DNA from 2 places in the Brevibacillus sp. NPDC058079 genome. Region 2 is predicted to be linked to the other one. Evidence: a T-box and tRNA genes for the amino acid it is inferred to sense, from the RefSeq annotation. Region 2 holds a T-box; the other holds one or more tRNA genes.
What was found. The T-box of region 2 lies ahead of tyrS (tyrosine--tRNA ligase). A T-box ahead of a tRNA ligase gene usually reads a tRNA of that ligase, here a tRNA-Tyr.

Region 1 (4,383 bases), on a different contig from region 2:
TTAAGATCCATTTTTACTCGGCCATTCATTCTGGTTCCTTTTGTTACAACGCAATGAGCATTTGGCATTACTTCTTTCACTTTCTTTTCATCATTAAATCCCTCAATAACAAATCCCATAAGTCATCAAAATCATTCCTTTCGTTAGTTAAGTTAATGGAAGCGGATAAGGGGAATCGAACCCCTGCCTTCAGCATGGCAAGCTGATATTCTACCGTTAAATTACACCCGCACACTGGCTGTCTCGGTAGGGATCGAACCTACGACATTCCGCTTAACAGGCGGTTGCTACTACCACTGAGCTACGAGACAATATTGGTTGCGGAGAAGGGATTCGAACCCTTGATCTCTTGGGTATGAGCCAAGCAAGCTAACCACTGCTCTACTCCGCAATAATTGGTGTCCCCGACAGGACTTGAACCTGTAACCTCGGAGTTAAAAGCTCCTTGCTCTACCATTGAGCCACGAGGACATTTATTTATCTGATTTACTTCCCTTGTCACTCTTCATTCCAAGTCACATCCTTTCATAGTTTTGTTAATATGGTGCTGGCTGAGGGAATCGAACCCCCGACATCTTGCTTACAAGGCAAGCGTTCTTCCTCTGAACTAAGCCAGCATATGATGGTGGGCGTTGTAGGATTTGAACCTACGACCTCTCGATTAAAAGTCGATTGCTCTACCAGCTAAGCTAAACGCCCATTGTTTGGTGCGGAAGAAGGGAGTCGAACCCTCACGCCGAAGCAGTAGGTTTTGAATCTACCGTGTCTGCCAATTCCACCACATCCGCCTAATGGTGCGGGTAACAGGACTTGAACCTGTACACCTTTCGGTAGAGAATTTTAAGCTCCCCGTGTCTGCCATTCCAACCATACCCGCATAAATATTATGTTGAAATCTTGTTCTCCACGTAATAGCATAGAATTAAAACTCATGAATTTGGTGATACAGTGATCGAATACAGTAAAGCAAAAATTATGCTTGAAAAGTGGTCTAAACATGATATTTCTAACGGCTTTCCAAAAGGGATGCCTGATTACCCAACAAACACTGCCTTTGTTAAAGCTATCCATGAGGAGATTCAAAAGGAAATGGATCGAATCGTCCTAAACATTCTTGATGCCAAGCAAAGCCGTATTAACGGAAAAGCTATCCTGGCAAAAGTTATTGAGCGTTATATTCATGGAACCGAGTATACCTCTGAGGAAATATTGTCGATTATGTTTGCTGAATAATTTGGTGACTCTGACGGGACTCGAACCCGAACTGACCAGATTGAAAGTCTGGTGACTTAGCCAATTTGTCAACAGAGCCACATCACTTTCCTACTACTCGCTTGAATAATAAAGTTGGTGACGTGGACGGGACTTGAACCCGCAATGCCCATAATGAACTCCTGATTGAAAGTCAGGGGACTTTACCGTTTGTCTACCACGCCATATTCACTTCCGTTTCCTCACGCACTTCATCGCTCTCTCGCATTGAGAACACATCCTTTCTTTTTTTGGTATGGTGGGCAGAGAGAGATTCGAACTCCCGAACCCTTTCGGGGACTGATTTACAGTCAGCCTGCTTTATCCATCTTGCATATCTGCCCATAATATGTGGCGGTTCCTACGGGTTTCGATCCCGTTACCTCTCCGCTGACAACGGAGCGTTCTCCCGATTGAACTAAAGAACCAGATTTGGCAGGGCAAGTAGGAATTGAACCCACACCAGCGGGGTTGGAAGCCGCTGTTCTACCGTTGAACTATTGCCCTACAATGGCTGACGTAGTAGGTGTCGAACCTACGACCTTCCCGTTAACAGCGGGTTGCTCTACCTCTGAGCTATACGTCAATATTTGGTGGAATCGGAGGGACTTGAACCCTCAACCCTCTGCGTGCAAAACAGTTGCTCTACCAATTGGAGCTACGACCCCATGATGGTCTGGATGGTAGGATTCGAACCTACGACCTCTTGCTCCCAAGGCAAGCGTTCTAACCAAGCTGAACTACATCCAGATAATGTGGTGTTGATGGATGGATTCGAACCATCGACCTTTCGGTTATCAGCCGAATGCTCTAAACCAGACTGAGCTACATCAACATATTTGGCAGGGGATGCAGGAATCGAACCTACGCAATAGCAGTCAAAGTGCTATGTCCTACCACTAAACGAATCCCCGATAGTACATGGTGGGAGCAGAAGGACTTGAACCTCCAAGACCCGAAGGTACTCGGTTTACAGCCGAGGACGCTACCATTACGCTCTATACTCCCATCTATTTTTGGTCGGGATGACAGGACTCGAACCTGCGACCCCTCGCTCCCAAAGCGAGTGCTCTAAGCCAAACTGAGCTACATCCCGTTAATTGGTGTGGATAGAGGGACTTGAACCCCCACAACCTTTCGGATATCAGAATCTCATTCTGACGTGTCTGCCATTCCACCATATCCACATCCTATTGATCGCCTGTACGAGACTCGAACTCGTTACTCCAAGGTGAAAGCTTGGTGACTTAACCCATTGTCGAACAGGCGATATTTAGTTGAGTGTGTTCCTCACCAGGTTCCAGAATTGCATACCTCCTTTATTTTGATTGGAAGACAAGGAGGGAATCGAACCCTCGCTCGTAGATTTGCAGTCTACAGCCTTGCCACTTGGCTACTTGCCCACATCTGGCGGATAGAAAGGGATTCGAACCCTTGCACGACTATTACATCGCCTAATCCCTTAGCAGGGGATCCTCTTATAACCACTTGAGTACCTATCCACGTTGTTTATTTTCTGAAATTGGGTACAAAAAAACACCCGATCTTTACGATGGGTGTCTTATCAGTAGCTTACACGCTACACTGAAAATGCACTTATATCACGACTCTCTTGTAAATGGGTACACCACTCCAAGAAAAACGAGTATATAGGTATTTTTTCGATAAGACGACCCTGTTGTTTTGGGTGCAATCCTCCCCAAAACGCCACTTCTTCTGTTGCTGAATACAGATTGTTATCATCATGCTTACTAATCTCGTGGTTGGTTTTCGGTAAAAGGCATGTTTGAATAAGCGAGCTAAATCTGCCCACTGGCTGAATATCAAATTTATTAAACTGGCGATTGCCACCGATATTCATCTTTCTCATCATGTCTTTCACCTCCATTTATTAGTTTTGTCTTCATGATTGGTGTTTATTGGAAACCGAAAAGGCTACAACAAAAAACACCCGATAAGATTTCTCCGATTGGGTGTTTTAAGCGTAGCCCTATGGTTACGTTGGAAGGTACTCCTATGCCATTGATATTCAAAAAACCGAAACGATTTTTGAATACAATGATCCTATAGATATACTTTCCCTTAAAAAACCCAATCCTTTTGGGCGATACCACCCCGGAAATTGCGTTTGCTTTGTATAGATACTTCTTTCCTCATGTTTGCTATCAATAAAAGCTTCTGGCTTTAGGCATGTTGAGCCAAGAGGACGATTGCTATCCACTGCTGCTGTTTCATTCAATTCATTATGTCCCTTGATCTTGTTTAACATGTCTTTCACCTCCGCTTTTTTGTATTTTATGATTCATGTTATACAGGTTGTTTTGATATTATTCCATCGAATTGTCTTAACCTGTGTTCGAGGTTAGTTTTGTTATTCGATGAACTAATAATATCACCACCATTGAATATAGTCAACACCCTTTTTGGTAAAATTTTGTCGCACCCCTCAAACCCGCATGGTTGCTGGTTTTTTCCAGTGTTTAACATCCCAATTTTCAGAAGAATTTCAGAGAGTCAGACAATATTTTTCCGAGGGATAAATGCATGAAAAAAGTCAGTATCGATATCTCCAATGTATGCGCTACATTTGAAATTGGTCATTACTTTTAAGAACATTACGTTGTGTAAATAACAACAACGGGTGAGGATTATAGATGACTTATGCTCAAATCTAATTGTTATCACTAAATTCCGAGTGTTAACCTTCTATCCTATACAATAAACAAAGCCGCTCCAAATAGAGTCGGCTTTGTTTATTTATGAAGCTTGTTGTTCGACTTCGTTCTGTTCTGCAATCATCATTTTTACCTTGAAGAATTCGCTTTCTGTAATTTCTTTGATTCCTTCAGCTGCTTCCTTTTTAGAGGATTCAATATAGAAAGTACCATTAAAAATTTCTACACTTATCGAACCATTGAAATTGTGAAGAATACGACATACATAGAAAAGGCTCTGTCTTTTAATGATATAGCCTAAATTATGATCTTTGATGAATTTGGTGAAGGCTTTTTGATAAGGCGAGTTTTGTTTAAATGCATAATAGGTCTTTCCTTCACTTTCCTGTGTACTCTTTTTTAAATATTTGTCCGGTATTTCATTCTTATAAGCCTCTTCGATTAGCAAATCAGAGTT
Region 2 (4,383 bases):
TCATGCCTGGCACTTATGCGGTATTGGCTCTCGGCTTGTCTAGCAACGATTATTTTCCACTTGTTCGTCGTTATATGGAGCTGGTCGACACGGAGCATCAGTCTGCCCAAGACGATTTTGCCATGGCTTTTATGGAGGCGCATGGTGTAACTGTAGAGAATATGCCAGTACTCGTCTCTCTGGTGCTTGGCAGTAGCGACTCGGCGAAGCCTTTGAAAAATATCACCATCGATCGTGCAGAACTGGTGGATGCCCTCATAGGAGAGCTTGCGGCGATGGAAGATTACCAGCGGGAAACCGTTATTTATCGCCTTTTCGGCGGGAATAAGAAGCTCGCACAGGCTGTAAAAAAGGAATCTTCCCCCATCAAAGACAAGCTTGCACAAGTGCTAGCCTTGGTCGAATAGCTTGATTGACATTATTTAGAAGGCCATGCTATATTGAAGTCAACTAATTGGAACGGAGGGTGAATCATTTGCGCAATTGTTTATTTATTGGAAAAGCCAATCCTATAATAAATAAACAAGAAGCCAAATTCACCCGCAAATGTATATCTTGAATCCCTGTATGGTCTATTTTTCATATAGCGATTTCTAGTACGAGAGCAAGATGCTTCTGTTTATTGGACAGAAGCATCTTTTTTGTTGTCAAAAAAGGGGGTGATACAGATGAACAAAGAGTAAATGACGAGAAACGTAAAAACGAAATGGGGAATCCAAATGGTAGAACTGCACAATATCACGATTACCACCAAAAAAGACGACAGGACGCTCATTCACAATTTGCATCTCACCCTGCAACTCAGCGACAAGATTGCTATCATCGGGGAAGAAGGAAATGGCAAAAGCAGCTTATTAAAATTGATATACGCGGAACAAATGATTGCCGAGTACTGCACATTTGAAGGTAACGTGTTGAGAAACGAATGTTCCATGGGTTATCTTGCACAGGAGCTATCGGACGAAGAGAAACAAATGACCATTGCCGACTTTTTTGCCGAAAATCAATGGAGCAAAGAACTGGTGAGAGCGATGGATGACCTCGGCATTCATGCATTGGATTCAGATAAAAAGATGGGTGTTCTGTCCGGTGGTGAGCGTTTCAAATACCGCTTTTTAAGTCTGCTGGCACAGAAGCCGGATGTTCTATTGCTGGATGAACCCACGAATGATTTGGATATTCAAACGATGGAGTGGCTGGAAGAATTTATTCAACAGACGGCTATTCCTGTTATCTATGTATCGCATGACGAAACATTTATTGCGAATACAGCAAACGGTATCCTTCATATGGAACTGACGAAGCGCAAACAAGTACCCAAATATACGTTTTCAAGAGAACCATATGAGAATTACCTCGCGAATCGCGAGAGCCACTTGAGCAAACAAGAAACGATAGCCAGGAAGCAAGCTTCTGATCATAGAAAGCAAATGGAGAAATGGCATGACGTTTGGAATAAGGCAGAACATCAACATCGGAATGTATCCCGGTCAGACCCGCGACTGCAAAAGAAAATCAAGTCTCTGAAAAATCAAAGAGAGCGCATGGAGAAAGCATCGCAAACGTTTGTAGAGGCACCAAGTGTAGAAGAAGCAAGCAAATTCCGGTTTGATTCTGCGGTGCATGTGCCCGGCAGTAGGCAAATCCTCGACTTTTCATTGGATGTACTGCAAATAGCGAACAAACAGCTATCGAAACAGATTCACTTATCGATCAAGGGGCCAGAAAAAGTCGCGATTATTGGGGAAAATGGGGTGGGAAAAACGACGTTGTTGAAAAAGATCATGGATGAGCTAATCCAGTACTCCTCATTAAAGATCGGGTACATGCCCCAAAACTATGAAGACCGGCTGGATTCGACCAAAACACCGATTGAATACTTGGAAACAACGGGTGTTAAAGATGCGATTACAAAAGCGTATACGCATTTAGGTAGTATGAAATTTACAAAAGATGAGATGCATCAACCCATTATAAACTTGTCTGGGGGACAGAAAGCGAAATTGCTCCTTGTAAAAATGATTTTGGATCAGTGCGAAATATTGATACTGGATGAACCGACCCGAAACTTCAGTCCTTTGACGACTCCTGTTCTGTGCCGCGCCTTAACGGCTTTTGACGGTGTGATTATCAGTATTTCGCATGATCGACGGTATTTACATGAAGTCGCAACAACTGTTTATGAACTAACTTCTGAGGGGCTCACGAAAATAAACTAAGGGATAGTCGCGGAATCATTGCTACATGGTTGACATTGCTATTTGAATTCAATATACTGACTTTAATTTCATATGAAACATACGTTGAAAGAGCCCAGTAGCAGCTTATTCCCTGTTCTAGAAAGCCGGGGGTTGATGGAACCCGGTACACAATAAGCGAGCGAATTACACTCTGGAGTATCTCGGGTAATGCCGAGCGGAATCGCGAACGATAACTCGCTACGAGTGGCATGAATGGCCTGCGCAAGCGCTTGGGTCCATTAGTGCAAGATGGGTGGTAACACGGTTATTCAATCGTCCCTATGTCTACAATAGACAAGGGGCGATTTTTTGTTTTTTACCATAGGAGATTGAAGGAGTGTATGGCAGTGAATATTATCGACGAACTCGAATGGCGCGAAGCCATCAATCAGCAAACAGATGCAGAAGGACTGCGAGAATTAACGAATGAAAAAGCAGTCTCGTTATATTGTGGTGTCGATCCAACAGGTGACAGCATGCATATCGGTCACTTGATTCCTTTCATGGTACTGAAACGCTTCCAGCTCGCTGGTCATCGTCCGGTCATTTTGATCGGTGGTGCAACAGGTACGATTGGCGATCCGAGCGGCCGTCAATCCGAGCGCTCTTTGCAAACACTGGAACAAATTCAGGAGAACGTAGATGCGCTCACAGCACAAATGAAGAAGCTGTTCGTAACAGAAGGCGACAACCAAATCCGTTTGGTGAACAACTACGACTGGACGCACAAAATCAATGTCATTGAATTTTTGCGGGATTACGGGAAAAACTTCAGCATTAATACGATGCTTGCCAAGGATGTTGTGTCGAGCAGACTGGAAAGCGGCATTTCGTTTACGGAGTTTTCCTATCAAATTCTGCAATCGCTGGATTACCTGCATCTGTACAAACATGAAGATGTTCAGCTGCAAATCGGCGGTTCCGACCAATGGGGCAACATTACTAGCGGCCTCGATCTGATCCGCAAAAAAGAAGGACCAGAAGCAAAAGCATTCGGACTCACTATTCCTCTCATGCTGAAGGCAGATGGTACGAAATTCGGGAAGACAGCAGGAGGAGCTATCTGGCTCGATCCAAACAAAACAACACCATTCGAATTCTACCAATTCTGGGCGAATACCGATGACCGCGATGTTGTGAAATACTTGAAATACTTTACGTTCCTCTCCAAAGAACAGATTGAAGAGCTGGCTGAAAAAGTACAGTCTGAGCCACATAAACGCGAGGCGCAAAAAGCGCTGGCTGAAGAAATGACGAAATTTGTGCACGGCGAGGAATTGCTGGAGCAGGCGAAGCGCATTACAGCTGCTTTGTTTACTGGTGATATTAAATCGCTATCGGCAGATGAGATCGAGCAAGGCTTCAAAGAAATGCCGACGTTCGAATCTACCCTCGACACGAAGAACATTGTCGACTGGCTCGTTGAGATCGGCATTGAGCCATCCAAGCGTCAAGCACGTGAGGATATTACAAAAGGCGCTATCTCCATGAATGGCGAGCGCGTTACCGATCTGGAACTGGAAGTTACGCCAAGTCTCGCTATCGGCGGCCGCTTCATCATTATCCGCAAAGGCAAGAAAAACTACAGCTTGGTAAAATTGTCTCAATAGATGAAGGAATAAGAAGCTTCCCTGGAAACATGAAGGGAAGCTTCTTCTTGTATTTGCATTATTTTCGTGTTTGACAGTCCTCCAACGTATGAGTGGGGAAGGACATCGCCTTGCGATCTAAACTGTAGCTGATAAAAGTCAACAACGATGCAACGATCGCGACAATCGCACCGACCCAGGAAACATCAATGAGTTCTCGGTTTGTCGTGATAAATCCACCCAATGCTGATCCGAGGGCGATCCCGACATTGACTGACACGGGAGTTAATGAGGAAGCCAAATCTCTGGCAGCCGGGAAATGTTTATCGGCCAAATCAATAAAATACAATTGCATCGTGGAATTCATGATATAAACGACCAAGGCCATCAATGATAAGCTGATGAATCCACCGAGATGGGAATGGGACGAAACATAAAGAGAGGCGAGAATAACAGCTTGCATCAGATACACATACCCGAGCTTTCCTATCCCGTTGTGAGCTGCTAGTTTTCCACCAATCAACGTGCTAAAGATCGAAATGACCCCGTACAAT

Region 1: it encodes a tRNA-Tyr, which carries the amino acid that the T-box ahead of tyrS (tyrosine--tRNA ligase) is inferred to sense. The anticodon was not compared.

The regions. Positions count from the first base shown of each region.
Region 1 is NZ_JBHVSO010000010.1:182,947-187,329, reverse strand. It holds gene ACFVS2_RS26375 (toprim domain-containing protein) at 1-119, opposite strand, end outside; tRNA gene ACFVS2_RS26370 (tRNA-Gly) at 161-231, opposite strand; tRNA gene ACFVS2_RS26365 (tRNA-Asn) at 236-311, opposite strand; tRNA gene ACFVS2_RS26360 (tRNA-Met) at 316-391, opposite strand; tRNA gene ACFVS2_RS26355 (tRNA-Lys) at 397-471, opposite strand; tRNA gene ACFVS2_RS26350 (tRNA-Thr) at 543-617, opposite strand; tRNA gene ACFVS2_RS26345 (tRNA-Lys) at 624-699, opposite strand; tRNA gene ACFVS2_RS26340 (tRNA-Leu) at 706-788, opposite strand; tRNA gene ACFVS2_RS26335 (tRNA-Leu) at 793-877, opposite strand; gene ACFVS2_RS26330 (hypothetical protein) at 949-1,233, shown strand; tRNA gene ACFVS2_RS26325 (tRNA-Glu) at 1,236-1,312, opposite strand; tRNA gene ACFVS2_RS26320 (tRNA-Glu) at 1,349-1,436, opposite strand; tRNA gene ACFVS2_RS26315 (tRNA-Tyr) at 1,509-1,595, opposite strand; tRNA gene ACFVS2_RS26310 (tRNA-Asp) at 1,604-1,679, opposite strand; tRNA gene ACFVS2_RS26305 (tRNA-Trp) at 1,685-1,758, opposite strand; tRNA gene ACFVS2_RS26300 (tRNA-Asn) at 1,763-1,837, opposite strand; tRNA gene ACFVS2_RS26295 (tRNA-Ala) at 1,843-1,919, opposite strand; tRNA gene ACFVS2_RS26290 (tRNA-Pro) at 1,924-2,001, opposite strand; tRNA gene ACFVS2_RS26285 (tRNA-Ile) at 2,008-2,086, opposite strand; tRNA gene ACFVS2_RS26280 (tRNA-Gln) at 2,092-2,165, opposite strand; tRNA gene ACFVS2_RS26275 (tRNA-Tyr) at 2,174-2,259, opposite strand; tRNA gene ACFVS2_RS26270 (tRNA-Pro) at 2,269-2,347, opposite strand; tRNA gene ACFVS2_RS26265 (tRNA-Leu) at 2,353-2,438, opposite strand; tRNA gene ACFVS2_RS26260 (tRNA-Cys) at 2,581-2,654, opposite strand; tRNA gene ACFVS2_RS26255 (tRNA-Ser) at 2,660-2,753, opposite strand; gene ACFVS2_RS26250 (hypothetical protein) at 2,831-3,124, opposite strand; gene ACFVS2_RS26245 (hypothetical protein) at 3,281-3,520, opposite strand; gene ACFVS2_RS26240 (hypothetical protein) at 4,009-4,383, opposite strand, start outside.
Region 2 is NZ_JBHVSO010000001.1:796,320-800,702, forward strand. It holds gene ACFVS2_RS03935 (DUF6138 family protein) at 1-407, shown strand, start outside; gene ACFVS2_RS03940 (ATP-binding cassette domain-containing protein) at 684-2,219, shown strand; T-box leader at 2,295-2,524, shown strand; gene tyrS (tyrosine--tRNA ligase) at 2,582-3,850, shown strand; gene ACFVS2_RS03950 (MFS transporter) at 3,909-4,383, opposite strand, start outside.